Regions from separate parts of the Mesorhizobium sp. M1A.T.Ca.IN.004.03.1.1 genome, predicted to be linked through region 4. Evidence: riboswitches for the same ligand, from Rfam matches in the RefSeq annotation. Region 4 holds a riboswitch; each other region holds the start of a gene.
What was found. A riboswitch is a leader RNA that binds a small molecule or an ion and turns the genes downstream of it on or off. The one in region 4 is predicted to bind cobalamin.
Positions count from the first base shown of each region.

Region 1: linked by a shared signal. The riboswitch ahead of EOD29_RS01050 (CbtB domain-containing protein) and the one ahead of EOD29_RS12040 (HoxN/HupN/NixA family nickel/cobalt transporter) in region 4 are both predicted to bind cobalamin.
Region 2: linked by a shared signal. The riboswitch ahead of EOD29_RS01255 (DUF1636 family protein) and the one ahead of EOD29_RS12040 (HoxN/HupN/NixA family nickel/cobalt transporter) in region 4 are both predicted to bind cobalamin.
Region 3: linked by a shared signal. The riboswitch ahead of bluB (5,6-dimethylbenzimidazole synthase) and the one ahead of EOD29_RS12040 (HoxN/HupN/NixA family nickel/cobalt transporter) in region 4 are both predicted to bind cobalamin.

Region 1 is NZ_RZTV01000001.1:215,475-219,735, forward strand. It holds gene cobO (cob(I)yrinic acid a,c-diamide adenosyltransferase) at 1-520, opposite strand, end outside; gene cobU (bifunctional adenosylcobinamide kinase/adenosylcobinamide-phosphate guanylyltransferase) at 522-1,043, opposite strand; gene EOD29_RS01045 (CbtA family protein) at 1,036-1,833, opposite strand; gene EOD29_RS01050 (CbtB domain-containing protein) at 1,849-2,028, opposite strand; cobalamin riboswitch at 2,065-2,263, opposite strand; gene EOD29_RS01055 (gamma-glutamylcyclotransferase) at 2,334-3,020, opposite strand; gene EOD29_RS01060 (aromatic ring-hydroxylating dioxygenase subunit alpha) at 3,162-4,261, shown strand, end outside.
Region 2 is NZ_RZTV01000001.1:260,043-264,303, forward strand. It holds gene EOD29_RS01245 (NADH-quinone oxidoreductase subunit A) at 1-145, opposite strand, end outside; gene EOD29_RS01250 (winged helix-turn-helix domain-containing protein) at 480-1,679, shown strand; cobalamin riboswitch at 1,709-1,908, shown strand; gene EOD29_RS01255 (DUF1636 family protein) at 1,947-2,375, shown strand; gene cobW (cobalamin biosynthesis protein CobW) at 2,377-3,414, shown strand; gene cobN (cobaltochelatase subunit CobN) at 3,432-4,261, shown strand, end outside.
Region 3 is NZ_RZTV01000002.1:498,061-502,321, forward strand. It holds gene EOD29_RS08340 (exodeoxyribonuclease VII small subunit) at 1-199, opposite strand, end outside; gene EOD29_RS08345 (histone deacetylase family protein) at 203-1,129, opposite strand; cobalamin riboswitch at 1,244-1,422, shown strand; gene bluB (5,6-dimethylbenzimidazole synthase) at 1,465-2,196, shown strand; gene EOD29_RS38015 (hypothetical protein) at 2,440-3,006, opposite strand; gene EOD29_RS08360 (D-amino-acid transaminase) at 3,056-3,910, shown strand; gene EOD29_RS08365 (hypothetical protein) at 4,153-4,261, opposite strand, start outside.
Region 4 is NZ_RZTV01000003.1:347,698-351,958, forward strand. It holds gene EOD29_RS12035 (retron Ec67 family RNA-directed DNA polymerase/endonuclease) at 1-1,165, opposite strand, end outside; gene EOD29_RS35940 (hypothetical protein) at 1,422-1,586, opposite strand; cobalamin riboswitch at 1,690-1,881, shown strand; gene EOD29_RS12040 (HoxN/HupN/NixA family nickel/cobalt transporter) at 1,971-3,038, shown strand; gene EOD29_RS12045 (HWE histidine kinase domain-containing protein) at 3,538-4,261, opposite strand, start outside.

The DNA of each region.
Region 1 (4,261 bases), on a different contig from region 4:
GGCCGGTGACGACGACATGCAGGCCCTCGCGGCGCGCCTTCAGCGCCGCGACCACCTTTTCCAGCTCGAGATAATCGTAGCGCAGAGCGATGTTGAGCTCGTCGAGGACGACGAGGCTGATCGAAGGGTCGGCAATCAGCTCGAGCGCCTTCGCCCAGGCAGCCTCGGCGGCGGCTATGTCGCGCTTCAGGTCCTGCGTCTCCCAGGTGAAGCCCTCGCCCATCGCGTGCCAGACGACGCGATCGCCGAAGGCGGCGAAGGCATCCTTCTCGCCCGTGTGCCATTTGCCCTTGATGAACTGGACGACGCCGACGCGCTTGCCGTAGCCAAGCATCCTCAGCGCCAGGCCGAACGCAGCCGTGGTCTTGCCCTTGCCCGGCCCCGTATTGACGATCAGCAGTCCCTTCTCGATCGTCTTGCCGGCCACCTCGGCATCCTGCACCGCCTTGCGCTTGGCCATCTTGGCTCGATGGCGTTCGGCATCCTTGTAGTCGATGATCGTGTCTTTGATCTCGCCCATGTCACTTCGCCTTGAGCGGCAGCCCCGCCACCATCATCAGCACGCTGTCGGCGACAGCCGCGACCTGCTGGTTGAGCCGCCCGGCGGCGTCGCGGAACCGGCGCGCCAGCGCATTGTCCGGCACGATGCCGAGCCCGACTTCGTTAGACACCACAAACCACGGTCCGCGCGGCTGCGAAAGCACATCCGAGAGCCGCCGGCACTCGGCCTCGATATCGTGGTCCGCCAGCATATGATTGCTCAGCCACAATGTCAGGCAATCGATAAGCACCGGCTGGTGATCGGGCAAGGCGTCGATCGCGCCGACCAGGTCGAGCGGCGCATCGACGGTGACCCAGCCTTTGCCGCGGCGCGAGCGATGCAGCGCGATGCGCTCGCGCATCTCCTCGTCATAGGCCTGCGCGGTGGCGATATAGGCCCAAGGCGACGGGCTTGCCGCCACCAGGCACTCGGCATGCGCGCTCTTGCCGGAGCGCGCACCGCCGATGATGAAGGTCAGATGGCCCTCCGCGCGATCAGGCAAAGCTGTCGCGCAGGCTGGTCGACGTACCGGTGAAGCGGCCGCGCACCACACCGACGGCCGCACCGAGCACCAGCCAGAAGACCAGATCGGTGAGGGTCACCGCCACCACGAACTGATGGTGCAGCCCCTCGGGAATCGCCGTCTCGAAGCTGACGGGCTGCGGCGCGCCGACTACGTGCGGAGCGACGATCAGCACGACCGCCAGAATTGCCAAGGGCAGCGACTTGCGAAAGGCGATCAATCCAAGGCCGACCGCGGTTGCGGCCACCGTCGAAATCCACCAGATCTGGCGCGGCAGAAGTTCCGCCGCCGGCATGGCCGGCAGTTCCGGCGGCAGGCCGAGGCCGGGCGCGAGCGTGAAAACCGCAAAGCCGGCAAGGCCCCAGAACACGCCCTGGCGCCAGCTGCCGATGCCACCGGCGAATTCCGAGACCGCGACCAGGATCAGCGCGAAGCCGATGCCGGTGACGATGTTTGCGACAACGTTGAAGGCGAAGCGCTCGAAGCCGTCGGCCGGAGCCCAGCCCTCGTCCTCGGTCGGAGCCGCCGCTTCCGTCGACGCAGGAGCGGCGCTGCTCATCGCATTGCCCGCCGGTTCGGCCGAGCTCATGGCAGTGCCAGTTCCAGTGTTGGCGGCATGGTCGTGGTGATGACCGCCGCCCGCCTTTTCATAGACTTCCGCTTTGAGGATCAGCGGCACGGTCGCATAGGCCTGCATGCAGGCAAGCGCGATGCCCGCCACGAGCCCTGCGATCGCCGCGACGAACACGACGTTGCGAAACAGATTCATGATATCGGGCCTTCGTCAGTGGCAGGGAAAAGCCATCGAGTGACGATAGTCGTGGGCAGCGTTGTGGATCGCATCGATGTGCGAGAAGCCGACGAAACCGACGACGAAAATGCCGAGCAGCGCGGCGAGAGCCAGCTGCATGATGCGCGACTGCGAGGAGACGGAGGCGCCGAGGGCGACGGAAGCGGTATTCATGTCTTGTCCTTTCGCCCTCCACCCGAGGGCATCGAAGTCAACTTTCCTGTCGCCGGCAGGTCTCCTGGCTCGCGGATTCGCACCCTTCCCCACCTTCCCGAGGACAAACCTCAGTGGTCTATGGAGAGGACTACCGCACACAGTTGCGGGGGCAGCCACGGCTTAGGGCAAAGACTCCACCCTCACCGCATTCCCTCTTGGCTCCAAAAACGGAACCGACGACGCCAGCGACTATAGGCAGAATCGTCGCGACCGGCAAACCAAATTCCGTCACGCCGCAGCGTGATTGCGGCACCGGTTTCGGACTAAGATCCGGCGATCCGCTCGGCGACGAGCTGCTGCAATCGCCACAAATGGCGGTCGTGAATACCGCGCTGTTCGAGGTTCTTCACCGTGTTGTAGAGATAGTCGGCGCCTGAACCCCAGTGGCCGCACGAGGTCGCCAGCCGTTCGACCACCTCGTCTTCGTTGAGTGGGCCGGCATAGGTCGTGCCTTTGCGATTGATGACGAAGGCAAGCGCTCTCAACGGCCCCTTGTCGGTTGCGAGTTGCAGCAGGCGCGGCCGGTAGCTGGTCGGCTTCAGCGTCATCTCGCGGCGAAAAAGCCTGTCCAGCGCCTGCCGGCGGTCACCACCGTTCAGGCGGAAAGCAACGCCCTTGCATTGGCCGCCACGATCCAGCGCCATCATCAGGCCGGGGCTTTGCTTGGTGCCGCGCCAGCGCGTCATCTTCATGCAGAAGGAGCGATGCCAGCCGCGAGCCACGGCGACGCGCTCCTCAAAATGCTCGATTTCCGGTTTCCAGATCAGCGAGCCGTAGCCGAACAGCCAGAGAGGCTCGGTTGCAGGTAGCTCGGCCTCGAATGCATCCAGCATGGCTTCATAGTCGCTGTCCACGAGATGCTCGGCATCCGGGTCGGGCCCCGGGTCATCGACCGCGCGAAAACAGCGGGCGACCAGTTCCACGGTCAGCGACATCGTTCTTGCAGGCATACTTTGCAATCCTGGGCAGCCGGCGAAACCGCAGGCGATTACGAAGTGACCTTAAGGGCAGCACCCGGAAGCGACAATGGCCGCGCAATTGACAACGGTCCTGCCCGGGTGTCGGCTGTCATCAGCCAAGGGGAGCCGCTCATGCAGCCAAATCCTAGCGAACACAGCCGCTACAATGGCCTCACCAGCCTCGAGCCGACGTTGCCTGCAAGCGCCTATCGGGAAGCCGACGCTTACCGGCTCGATCTCGAAGCGATCTGGTATCGGAGCTGGCTCATGGTTTGCCGCGAAGCCGATCTCGCGGAACCTCTTGCCTTTCGAACCGCGCGTATCGGCTCGCAGGAGGTCGTCGTGCTGCGCGACGAGGCCGGGAGCTTGCGCGCCTTCCACAACACCTGCCGGCATCGCGGCTCGCAGCTCTGCCTGGAAAGCGAAGGGCGGCTGAAGGCAAGGCTGCTCACCTGCCCCTACCACGCCTGGTCCTATTCGCTGCGCGGCGATCTCGTCCGTGTCCCATCGAAATCGCTGCCCGAAGGCTTCGACAAGGAAAATTATCCGCTCTACCGGGTGGCGCTGTCAGTGTGGCGCGGCTTCGTCTTCATCAATCTCGCAGAGGATCCCGATGGCTCGGGGGAAGCCTCCTTCGACTCCGCCTCCCGCGATCTTTCGAACTGGCCGCTGGAGACGCTCGTCCCCGGGCACCGGCTCACCAAGGTGATGAACTGCAACTGGAAAATCTTCTGGGAGAACTTCAACGAATGCCTGCATTGCCCGGGCGTGCACAAGGACCTGTCGCGGCTGGTGCCGATCTATGGGCGCGGCCTGATGGCGAGGCATGACGATCCGGAATGGGCGCGCTATGCGGATAATGATGCGCCGGAGTTTTCCGGCGGCCTACGCGCCGGCGCCGAGACCTGGTCGCGCGACGGACGCGTCCATGGGCCGGTCTTTGCCGGGCTGACGCCGGCCGAGCGAGCCGCCGGCCAGACCTACGCTACCTCGCTGCCCTCGATGTTCGTCGTCGGCCATGTCGACTATGTCCGCACGGTGCGTCTCGCCCCGCTCGGGCCGGAGCAGACGGAACTCACCGCCGAATGGCTGTTCGCGCCCGATGCCCTGGCACAAACCGATATCGACAACATCGTCGCCTTCGGCGCGCAGGTGCTGGAGGAGGACGCCGCGATCTGCGAGATCAACCAGAAGGGCATGCACTCGATCCGCCACCAGGCCGGCGTGCTGAT
Region 2 (4,261 bases), on a different contig from region 4:
ACCCGCATTCATAGGCGGAAAGCTTTTCCGGATCGGGATTGCGGTAGGCAACCAGGAACGGCGCAACGATCAGCGCCAGGCCGACAACCATCGCCACTCCGATGAAGAGCACGATGGGCAGATACGAACTTAGGAGTGCGCTCATGCGACGACTTTCCTTCGGCGGCCAGTTCACTTTGATTACAGCAACGGACTCTAAGGCGGAAGCGTGACAGTTTAACCCGCTGAACCGTTTTAGGTGGCCTATGCTGCGACGCGGCGAGGGTTAGCGCAGCGGTTTCGGCGACGCAAGTCAAACCTTGTTCAAAATCCGGCCCTGGACGCCATATCGGAAGAAACTGGTCCGATCCGCTCCTGTTTGATTTCCTTCATGTTTTAGTCCACTTTTCTATCCTGACATATCTCCCGCCATTTGCCTGTTAGCATGGCCGGAATCACCGACTGGAAATCCCGGCAAAGGATCAGGGCAAGGTAGCTGGATGAAGGAAAAGATCTCGCTCGCCGCCGCAAGGCGCATTGCGCTCGGCGCGCAGGGTTTTACCGATGCGCGGCCGGCCGGCACGCCCGATCGTCGCCATCTCGCCCGTGTGCTTTCCCGAACTGGCCTGCTGCAGATCGATTCCGTCAGCGCCGTGGTGCGCGCCCACTATATGCCGCTCTATTCGCGCCTCGGCCCCTACCCCCTTGCGCTGCTCGACAACGCGGCCCTCACGCGCAAGCGAACCGTCTTCGAATACTGGGCCCATGAGGCTTCCTTCCTGCCCGTCGAGACCTATCCGTTGATGCGCTGGCGCATGCAGCGGGCCGAGAAAGGCGAGGAAATGTATCTCGGCCTCGCCAAATGGGGCCGCGAGCGCAAGGCGATGATCGAGGAGATCTACGGGCAAGTCGCGGAACGCGGGCCGATCGCCGCCTCCGACATCGAAGGCCACAAGGGCAATGGCGGATGGTGGGGCTGGAGCGAGGCCAAGCACGCTTTCGAATGGCTGTTCTGGGCCGGGCGCATCACCACCGCCTACCGGCGAGGATTCGAGCGCTATTACGACCTGCCCGAGCGGGTTCTGCCGCAGGCCATCCTCGACCTGCCGGTGCCCTCGGTCGAGGACGCGCATCGCGAATTGCTGCGCATTTCCGCGCGCGCCCACGGCATCGCCACCTATGGCGATCTGCGTGACTATTTCCGCCTGGCGCCTGGCGATACGAAGGCCAGGATCGAGGAACTGGTCGAGACGGGCGAACTGCTGCCGGCGAAGGTCGAAGGCTGGGACAAGCCCGCCTATCTCCACAAGGATGCCCGCTTTCCGCGCCGCATCGAGGCTCGCGCCCTGCTCGCGCCCTTCGATCCGGTGGTTTTCGAACGCACGCGCACCGAGAAGCTCTTCGGCTTCCGCTACCGCATCGAGATCTACACGCCAGCCGAGAAGCGCCAGTACGGCTACTACGTGCTGCCTTTCCTACTCGGCGACCGGATCGTTGCCCGGGTCGATCTGAGAGCTGACCGCCCGGCCGGAGTGCTGCGCGTCCATGCGGCTTTTGCCGAAGCCGGCGCTCCCGCCGAAACGGCCGCACAGCTCTTCGATGAGTTGAAACAGATGCAGGCATGGCTCGGCCTGGAAACCATCGAGGTGATGCCGGGCGGCGACCTTGGGCCGGCGTTGGCCGACATTTCGGTGTCGTAGCCGCGCGTTGACATGCCAGCACCTCTAAGCCTAAATCCGCCGCAGACGGTCTCCTCCCGGCAAGGGGAGGAGCCAAGAGGGAATGCGGTGCGGGAAAACCCAAATCCGCGGCTGTCCCCGCAACTGTGAGCGACGAGCCTCAGCCGAAAACCACTGGGATGTTCCCGGGAAGGCGGCGCAAGGCGACGACCCGCGAGCCAGGAGACCTGCCGTCTGAGACATGAGAATCCGATCGCTCGGCGGGTTTTCCGGGCAAGGAGCCTGGTTTTGGATCGCAACGTCAGTTTTCCGGCTAATACCGCGGACATTTCGTCCGAACCTCGCGACGCGCTATCGGAAGTGACCGTCATCGTCTGCTCCTCCTGCCGCGATGAGACCGGTTCGGACGCGCATCCGCGCGCCGGCGCCCTCCTTGCCGAAGACGCGCGCCGCGCCGCGCCGGACGAGAAAATCCGCATCCGCACCGTCGAGTGTCTCGGCAATTGCAAACGCCGCCTGAGCGCGGCGCTGCTGCGCGACGGCTGCTGGAGCTATGTCTTCGGTGACCTGGAAACGACCAGCGGCGCCGACCTCGTCACCGGCGCAAAGCTCTTTGCCACCTCGACCGACGGCCTCATCCCCTGGCGAGGCCGGCCCGATTCCCTCAAGCGCGGCCTGGTTGCCCGCCTCCCTCCCCTCGACCTGCTGAAGGACTGACATGACCGCATCCCTCTCCCGTGTTCCCTGCACTGTCGTCACCGGCTTTCTCGGCGCCGGCAAGACCACGCTGATCCGCAACCTGCTCGAAAACGCCAAGGGCAAGCGGCTGGCGATCATCGTTAACGAATTCGGCGATGTCGGCATCGACGGCGAGATCCTGAAAGGCTGCGGCATCGACACCTGCCCAGAGGAAAATATCGTCGAGCTCGCCAATGGCTGCATCTGCTGCACCGTCGCCGACGATTTCGTGCCGGCGCTCGACCAGATCCTGTCGCGCACGCCGAAGGTCGACCACATCCTGATCGAAACCTCCGGCCTCGCTTTGCCGAAGCCGCTCGTCCAGGCCTTCCAGTGGCCGACGGTGAAGAGCCGCGTCACGGTCGATGGCGTCATCGCGGTGGTCGACGGTCCGGCGCTGGCCGACGGCCGCGTCGCCTCCGACATGGACGCCCTGCAGGCGCAGCGCGCCGCCGACGATTCCCTCGACCACGATGATCCGGTCGAAGAGGTGTTCGAGGACCAGATCGCCTGCGCCGACCTCATCATCCTGTCGAAGAGCGATCTGATGGACGCGGCGGGCTCAGTCCGCGCCAATGCCGTTATCGGCGAGCACGTGGCGCGCGCGGTCAAGGTCGTGCCGACCGCACAGGGCAAGGTCGACCCGTCGGTGCTGCTCGGTCTTGGCCTCGCCGTCGAGGACGACATCAAGAACCGCAAGACCCATCACGATGACGAGCTCGACCATGAGCATGACGATTTCGACTCCTTCGTCCTCGATATCCCGTCCATCGCCAGTCCGGATGAGCTGGCAAAGCGCGTCGCTCTCGCCGCCGAGCAGGAAAACGTTCTGCGCGTCAAAGGCTTTGTCGAGGTGGGCGGCAAGCCGATGCGGCTGCTGCTCCAAGCCGTCGGCCCGCGCGTCAATCACTATTACGACCGCGCCTGGACGCCGGACGACGACCGCCGATCGCGGCTCGTCGTCATCGGCCTCAAGGGGCTGAACCGCCCGGCGATCGAGCGTATCCTCGCCGGCTGAGGCAAGACCGAACCGCGATGCACATCCTCACCACGACATCCGCCTCGCTCGACGATCTCGCCGAGCCGATCGACCTCAGGCAGACGCCTGCGGATGTCGTGGCCCTGTCCTTCACCGACAGCGATCTCGCCGGCCTCGCCGCTGCGTGGAAGGCCGACGCCGCGCGGCTGCCGTCGATGCGGCTGGCAGCACTTCGCGATCTCCGCCATCCGATGTCGGTGGACCTCTGGATCGACAGCGTTGCCCGTCACGCCAAGGTGGTCCTCGTCCGCATCCTGGGCGGCTACGACTGGTGGCGCTATGGCTCCGACCAGCTCGCCGCGGTCGCACGCGAGCGCGGCATCAAGCTGGCGCTGCTGCCGGGCGAAAGCCATGACGAGGACCAGCGGCTGATCGAAGCCTCGACCCTGCCGCGCGCCGAACTCGACGCCCTGCTCGGCTATTTCCGCGAAGGCGGCCCGGCGAACATGAGCGCGCTGGTGCAAAGACTGGCAAGGCTCGCCGGGTCGGATACGGCCGTGGCCGAGCCGGTGAGCGTGCCGAAGGCGGGGTACTATCAACCAGGAATCGGAGTTGTCGCGAAATCAGTCTTCTTGAACGTCGGCGATCCGTCACACCTCCCTCTGTCCGGCAGGAGAGAGGGGGGTGTGGCGGAGCTCAACATCGACAGCGTCGGTGCCCCCGTCATCCCCATCCTCTTCTACCGCTCGATGCTGCTTGCCGCGGACGTCGCGCCAATCGATGCACTCGCAGATGCCCTTCGCTCGCAGGGCATGACGCCAATGCCGATCTTTGTTTCGAGCCTCAAGGACCCGGTATCGCTGGCTTTCGTCGAAACCGCCATCAC
Region 3 (4,261 bases), on a different contig from region 4:
TGATCTTCTCGACCTTGTCCTCGGCGGTCTTGAGCAGGCGGTCGCAATGGGCCTTCAGCGCCTCGCCGCGCTCGTAGATCTTGATCGACTGGTCGAGCGGAACATCGCCGCGCTCCAGATCATCGACGATCTTCTCCAGCGCGTCGAGCGCCTGTTCGAAGCTCATCGCCTTGACGTCTTGGTTAGCTTCATCAGCCATCATTCATCCCTTCATCAGCCGCCCGACATGGGCGGCGACCGAAAATGCCAATCCTTGCAGATCGTAACCGCCCTCCAGCAGGCTGACGAGCCGGTTGCCGCTGTGGCGCCCGGCGCGCTCCATCAGCTGGCCGGTCGCCCAGTCGAAATCATCCTCGGTCAGGTTGATCGCGGCCAGCGGATCGCGATGGTGCGCATCGAAACCGGCGGAAATGATGATCAGATCCGGCTGGAAGGCGTCGATCGACGGCAGCACGCGCGACAGGAAGGCGTCGCGGAACGTGTCGCTGCCGGTGCTCGGCGCAAGCGGCGCGTTGACGATGTTGCCGGCGCCGGTCTCGCTCTTGGCACCGGTGCCCGGATAAAGCGGCATCTGGTGGGTCGAGCAATAGAGCACCGACGGATCGTCCCAGAAAATGTCCTGCGTGCCGTTGCCGTGATGCACATCCCAATCGACGATGGCGACGCGCTCGGCCAGATGCTTCTCCTGCGCATAACGGGCGGCGATCGCCGCGGTGTTGAACAGGCAAAAGCCCATCGCGGTCGCTTTTTCGGCGTGATGGCCGGGCGGACGCGCGGCAACGAAGACATTGGCGGCACGGCCCTCGAACACATCGTCGACGGCGGCGTTCGCCGCGCCGATCGCCGTCACCGCGGCCTGCCAGCTTTTCGGGCTGGCGCTGGTGTCGGCATCGATCGAGACGATCCCCGTCTCGGGAATCGCAGCGCGGACACGGCCGACGAAATCCTCCGGATGCGCGTAAAGGATAGTCGCCTCGTCGCCTTCCGGCGCCTCGACGCGGTCGAGGGCCGAAAAAGCCTCGTCGTCGAGCACGCGCTCGATGGCGCGCAAACGGTCGGGCCGCTCGGGGTGGCCGGGCGGCGTGAGGTGTTCCAGGAATACCGGATGAGTGTAAAGACGAGTGGTCATGGCGCCTAATCTAGGCACCTGTCGCACGGATAGCCATGTTTCAGCGCCGAATGATTGGGGAAATCGCGCCCAATCGTGTCGCTGGCGGCATTGGCCCGGCTTCGGCTTCGCGATAAGGTCGCGTCGCTGCCTGGTGCCCGCAACGCGGGAGAATCGGGAACACGGTTGAAATCCGTGGCGTGCCCAACGCTGTGAGGGGGACCGCGCCGGCAAACGCCACTGTCCCAGACGGGAAGGCGCCGGATGCGGGTCGATCCCGAGCCAGAAGACCGGCCCGGCAGACATGGTCATCCGCATGGTCAGGCGGAGGACTGCTTATCGCAAGGGGACAAGCGATGCAGGCACGAACAGCCGCCGCCGGCGGCGATGACTTTGACCAATTGGCGCGCGACGCCGTCTACCGGGCCATGTTCACCCGGCGCGACGTGCGCAGCCATTTCCTTGCCGACGATCTCGACGACAGCGTTTTGGCGCGGCTGCTCACCGCGGCACACCACGCGCCGTCGGTCGGCTACATGCAGCCCTGGAACTTCATCATCATCCGGGACGCCACAAGGCGGCGGCAGGTGCGCGACCTGTTTTTGGCCGCGCGCGAACAGGAACTGCCGGCGATCGAGGCGGACCGGCAGGCGCTCTACCGCAAGCTGAAGCTCGAGGGCATCTGCGAAAGCGCGCTCAACCTGTGCATCACCTGCGACCGCCAGCGCTCGAAGAACTCGCCGCTCGGGCGCTGGCACAATCCGGAGATGGACCTCTACAGCACCGTCTGCGCGGTGCAGAATTTCTGGCTCGCGGCGCGGGCGGAAGGCGTCGGGGTCGGCTGGGTGAGCATCATCGAGCCCGAAGCGCTGAAGCGACTGCTGTCGATCCCCGAGCACGTCACGCCGATCGCCTATCTCTGCGTCGGCCGCGTCTCGGAATTCGCTCCAAGGCCCGACCTCGAAGCGCATGGCTGGGGCAAGCGCCTGCCGCTGCCCGAGCTGGTGATGAGCGAGACCTTTTGCGGCGCCGGCGAGGCGCCGCTCAAATCGGCGATCGCTCGTCTCGGAGAACGATTAAAGCCTTAGAACCGCTCGGCGTTCCATAGACCCGCCCCAACCGCAACGCGCCATCGCGCTTCGCGTTTGCGCAATGGCGCATTGGAAATGCCTGACCGTCGTTGCCCGCTCAGAAAACCGGGGATTGTTCGCGCATCGCTCGACAACGTGACGGTTCTTCCTGGCGTGATTGGGCCGGATCTCCGCACTCGCTTCCTCACGGCTAACCCTGTGCCAAGCGATGTCGTTCTCGGGCTTCAACGTCTGGCGAATTCACCGGCGTTCGCAATTAAATTCTGTCTTCTCATGTGAATAGGCAGATTGAGCTGGGCTACGGCGCTTATTGTCGGGCGATAGATGAGACCCGGCGTGTTCCCATTCCACAAGGCGATCGGCGCGGAACGGATGCATGCGCGACTGCGCGAACTCACCCGATATTGGGTAGGTCTCGTCCAGGACATTCCCGGTTTCAGGCTCCATACGCCGACCGACACGGACAGCCTCGCTGCGATAAGTCTGTTTTCGATCGACAGCATCGACATGCAGCAACTCGAGCGCGACCTTCGCGAGAAACACCAGGTCCACGTGAAATACCGCAAGGTCGAGCACGTCGAGGGTTTGCGGGTTTCGCCACACATTTACATGCTTAAGCGCGATCTTGATGCCTTTGTCGCCGCGCTGCGAAGCGCTGTGGAGTGAACCGACGAATTTTCTCTGGCTGTGCCCGACCTTAGCCGTCTGCTGTCTGGCGAATAGCGTTTTCGCAGTCGAGGGGTGCAGGATGGCAGCGCCGCTATTTGCGCTTAAAGCTGCCCAGGCCTGCACCCTGACAAGAGTCAATAGTTTCGCTCAAGGCGGTGAGCGTGGTCTGCATTTTTGAGGTCGATCAATGCGCCAAGTCTACGTGAGTGGATCCTATCTACCGGAAAGCGAGGCCCGTATCTCGGTCTTCGATCGGGGCTTCCTGTTCGCCGACGGAGTCTATGAGGTCACGCTCGTTCTTGATGGCAAGCTCGTCGATTTTGCCAGTCACATGGCGCGCCTGCGGCGATCGCTCCGTGAGCTCGATATGCCGTTCTCCCTGACCGAAGCAGATCTTTTGAAGATCCACAGGGAGCTCATTGGACGGAACAATGTATCCGAGGGACTTGTCTATTTGCAGATCACCCGGGGCGCGGCCGACCGCGATTTCATATTTCCTACTCGGGATACGCCCAACACCGTGGTGCTCTTCACACAAAAGAAGGCATTTGTCGAAAATCCGGTCGCCATACGCGGCCAGCACGTCATAACCGTGGAAGATCTCCGGTGGCGGCGCTGCGACATCAAAACGGTGCAACTCCTGTATCCCTCCATGGCCAAAATGCAGGCGAAATCACGCGGCGCCGATGACGCATGGCTAGTGAGGGATGGTTACGTCACGGAAGGCTCTTCCAACAACGCCCATATCGTGACTTCGGATGGGACGATCGTCACGCGGGATCTCTCGAGCGATATCCTGCACGGGATTACCCGGGCAGTCGTTCTGCAGTGCGCAAGTGAACTTCATCTGCGGGTGGAGGAGCGCCCATTCACAGTAGTAGAGACCAGACTTGCGACGGAGGCGTTTTCAACGTCATCATCCGGGCTGGTGAACCCGGTGGTCAGGATGGATGGTGCGCCGATCGGCAACGGGCTGCCGGGCGTAGTCACCCGGCGGTTGCGACAAATTTATCTCGATAGAAGCCGAGCATCGGCGATCTAGCGTTGATCGTCGACGGTGTTCTCTGCGGCGTCAAACCTCGATACGCAACCTGCCGGTGGCGTTACTCAGGGCGCATATAGACCGCGCTAACTCAAGCACTCCTGACGCCAGCCCTGCACGTGAATAGCTCGCCCGAGCACTCGCGGCGCCCAAGTAGCTTGACAAGGCCGCTGCTAGACTGGCGTTCGCGCCAGATGCTGTCGGCGATCCTTCCATTGGCGAGGCATCTTCTCTGACTCTAGTCAAGCGGTCCTTGGCGAATCCCAGCGCGAGCCGCCGAAGGGGCTGAGCGCCTTGTCGCGCAGCTCCCTGAACTTGGACGAGGCTTCGGCCAGGCGCCGGTCCCATTCC
Region 4 (4,261 bases):
CAAGCGCCTGAATGGCGGACTTGATGTATATGTTATCCGTCACGCCCTCGCATAGGATAACGGGGCGATCCACGCCATAGAGGTCTGCATAGTTGAGAAACCTCTCGAAAAGCTTGAAGCTAGACCACAGTCTTTGCTGGCTGCCCTTGACCTGGTCGTCCTTATCGTCGGCTGTCTGACGATGCTTGGGCCCCTTACCGCGAACCTGGTAGATATAGGCTAAGCGGCCTCGAAGCTTTCGGATCGAGAATGGCTGCTTAGTGCCGCCGACATCAATATGGCACTCGCCCTTCTTGAAAAGGTGATCGCACATGGCACTGACGGTCGCGTAGTAGTCGGCTGAGATGTTCACCTTCTGATTCACGACGACGCCTGTAACCTCCTGACGGGAATAATGGTACTGCATGCGCGTCTTCTTCGGGTTAATTTCGAATCCTGTACGGGCGATAGCATCAAGCAGTTTTGGGCCCGCCGCCCATAAATTGATGCTGCCGAGTTCGCGCATGCCAATTGCAATCGGAAAGTGTTTTTCACTCGTCGAGAATGTAATATCGTCTGCATATCGGGTGTACCTGCAATGATATCGCCTCGCCAATTCATTAAGCCGGATATCGAGGATGCGGCCGATTAAGTTCGAAATAACCGGTGAGCACGGACTTCCTTGAGGTAATTGGTTTTCGTGGCACGCAATCTGTGCGAGCACGGTGGCGACCTTTGGTTTCAAAGCGAAGTCGTTGTTTTTTGAGAAATATCCGAATACGCGGCCGAAGTTGATGGACGGAAAAAAGTCCTGCAGGTCGACATTGCAGACGTAGCGCCGGCCGCGGTGGTTCTCTCCGTTGGTCATAATGGAAAGCTTCTTCTTAAACCCATGTGCGAGGATGCAATCGCGCTCCTTCACTCGCGCCTGTTCCAACTGCTGTTCAATCAGAAGCAAGTCCTGAGCGAGCCGCTTTTGAATCACTTTTAATGTATTGTGGGGAGCCTTGATTGTGCGAACGCCTCCCGATTTTTTGGGCACCGTGAATTCGCGGTATTTTTGATGTGTGGGGAGTTTATAGAGCGCGTATGAAATGTGCGCTGGTTTAAGGTCCAGGATATGGGCGATGTCGGAGAGATCCTCTGCATCCCTATACTGCTCAAGTTTTAGCGATACGACTGTCATAGGAAAGGGGACTTGCGGATACTCTTATGCGATCTAGCGTATTGTAGACTCGATGTATTGCTCTTCGTTGCCCCTTCGGGAAGCACTAGAGCCACGTTGCTTTCACCTGTGGAGAGTCCCCACAGAAAAATCTATCCGCAAGCCGACCGGATTGCAGCAAATGGAGGTGGGGCCGGCAAGTGAAATTCCCTGTTATCAACAAGCATTTGAGGCGATTTGATCGGCGGGTTCACCTTGCGAAAATTCAGCCATTTGATCAATGCGTAGTGTATGAGCAGCATTCCCGGCCGGAGCGGGAGGCCGACTGCCAGGCGGCCTGGCTGACCAAGGAATCCGGCGACAGGCAAATGGTCTCGACAAGGGCCGTTTCCTCGCGATTCCAAACCTCGATGCGGAAATTGTCCTCTTGGATCTTTGCCATATCGTCGCCTCCCGCGCCGCAGCGCCTGCCGCAGCCCTCTCGTCACGATGGCGTGAGAGGCGGCTGGCCGGCGGAGTTGTCGATTGACTGACCAATCGCGGTGTGGCGAATTCGCGCTGATGGTTCCCTTCGGGGATCAAAAGGGAACGCGGTGCGGAGAAATCCAAAGCCGTGGCTGCCCCCGCAACTGTAAGCGGCGTGCCGGTTTCACGATGCCACTGGCTGCATGGGCCGGGAAGGCGAAAGCGGCGGGAATCCGCGAGCCAGGAGACCTGCCATCATGGACGTCAAAGCAGAACATCGGACGGGGTGATCCGGTGTGCGCGCCTGGCCGGAGGGCGGGGCGAGTTCCCTGCGATGACAGGCAACGTCAAAGGCAGAACCATGCTGATCCAACTATCGAAAATGCTGAACAAAACCGCGCCGGACCTGAAGGCCAGGCTGATTACAATCTACGGGGCGCTCGCCATTCTCAACGTCGGGGCGTGGCTGTGGGCTTTCGTCGCCTTCCACGACAAGCCGACATTGCTTGGCGTCGCTCTCGTCATTTATGGCCTCGGCTTGCGCCATGCCGTCGATGCCGACCACATAGCGGCCATCGACAATGTCACGCGCAAGCTGATGCAGAACGGCAAACGGCCGGTCTCCGTCGGCTTCTTTTTCGCACTCGGCCATTCGACGATCGTCGTCATCGTCGCTGCGGCTATCGCGGCGGCAACGTCCCTGCTCGGCCGTTTCCAGAGCCTTCAGGAGATTGGCGGCACGATCAGTACCGGCGTTTCCGCACTCTTCCTGCTCGCCATCGCGGCGATGAACATCGTCATCTTCTTCTCGATCTACAGAAGTTATCGGCGGGTGCGGGCCGGTGGGGCGTTTGTCGAGGAGGACCTGGACCTGCTGCTCAACAATCGCGGCTTCCTGGCGCGCGTCTTCCGCCCGATGTTCCGGCTGGTGTCGGGCAGCTGGCACATGTTCCCACTTGGTTTCCTCTTCGGCCTTGGTTTCGACACCGCGACCGAAGTCGCCATGTTCGGCGTGTCCGCGGCACAAGCGGCCAAGGGCGTGCCGTTCGAAGCCATTCTGGTCTTCCCGGTGCTTTTCGCGGCCGGTATGTCACTGGTCGACACGACCGATGGTGTGATGATGCTCGGCGCCTATGAGTGGGCCTTCGTCAAGCCGATCCGCAAACTGTACTACAACATGACGATCACCCTGGTGTCGGTCCTTGTCGCAGTACTGATCGGCGGCATCGAGGCGCTCGGCCTGATCGGTGACAAGCTCGGTCTGTCGGGCGGCTTCTGGAACGGCGTCGGCACGCTCAACGACAATTTCAACAATCTGGGCTTCGCCATTATCGGCATCTTCATCGCCGCCTGGGCGATCTCCTACCTCGTCTACAAGGCCAAGGGGCTGGATGATGTGGAGAGCGCATCCGCAGCAAAGAATTCATAAACCGCCGGCTGCGGCTGGCTGCAGCAGGCCAGCCGCATCTCTCTGCCATCAGACCCCGGCGGGCTGCCAGCCTGCCTCCTTGAAGCGCCTCGGCAACAGAAAGCCGACGGCGGCAAAGGCGACGATCGCCAGCCCCGTCAGCGGTGCCCGGCTTGACATTTTTGTTCCCATTTTGTTCACTGTTGGCCAGACAGCAACAGGAGATAGCCGGCCCGTGCGCACGCGCTTCAAAGGCATGCTGAGGACCCGTAGCCCAAGCCTTTGGAAGTGTGACGGAATTCTGCGCTTGGATAAGCCAGGGGTTAAGGCCTCGGATAAGCCCCATAATCCATAAGCCAGTATCCAGAGTCCAAATATCCAGAATCCAGAACAGAAAAGCTGGCGCTTTTCTGTTCCAAAAAAGCGGGAGGGGAAGGCAAAAAATGGGAGCAGCGCAGGCCATTCGGCCCACGGCGGGACGGCGAGGGCTCGGCGGCGCCTCCTCAGGATGCAAACGCCTTCACGTCAGCCCGCCGATCTGCTCATCGCCGTCCAGCTCCGCCCCGCGGGCGACAACCACGTTGGCGAGCGGCGCCGAAAGCGTCCAGCGAACGAGGCCAGGCAGCCGTTCCATGGAGGCGCTGCCGGAGAGGCTGGTGGGGACGACGCGCTGGAGAACGACGCTGCCGAAGCCTTTGTGCGGCTTGGCATCGGCGGCCGCGGCAGGTTCGGAAAAATGTTCCTCCCAGACCAGCTCGAAATCGCCGCCTTCGGGGGCCGGGGCTACCCGCCAGTCCATCCGCACGGTTCCGGCGTCGCCGGCCAGGGCGCCGTATTTCGTCGCGTTGGTGCCCAGCTCATGCAGCGCCATGCCGATGTTCTGCACCGCGTTCAGCCGCAACGTCACGTCCGGCCCGCAAGGCGAGATCCGCTCTTCGTGTCCGAACGGCCGCAGATGTTCGCGCACAAGGTCGGCCATGCCTGCGCCGCGCCAGTCGTTGAGCACCAAGAGGTCGTGCGAGCGCGACAGCGCCATGATGCGTTCGCGGATCTGGTGTTCGAACGCGCGCGGGTCGGTCGCGCGTTTGCTCGTCTCGCGGATCATGGAAAGGATCACGGCGTACTGGTTTTTGACGCGGTGGTTCACCTCGCGCATCAAGAGTTGGATCTGCTGTTCGCTCGCCCGTTTTTCGGTGATGTCGGCGGCCATGCCGAACCATTCCAGGATGCTGCCGGTGTCATCG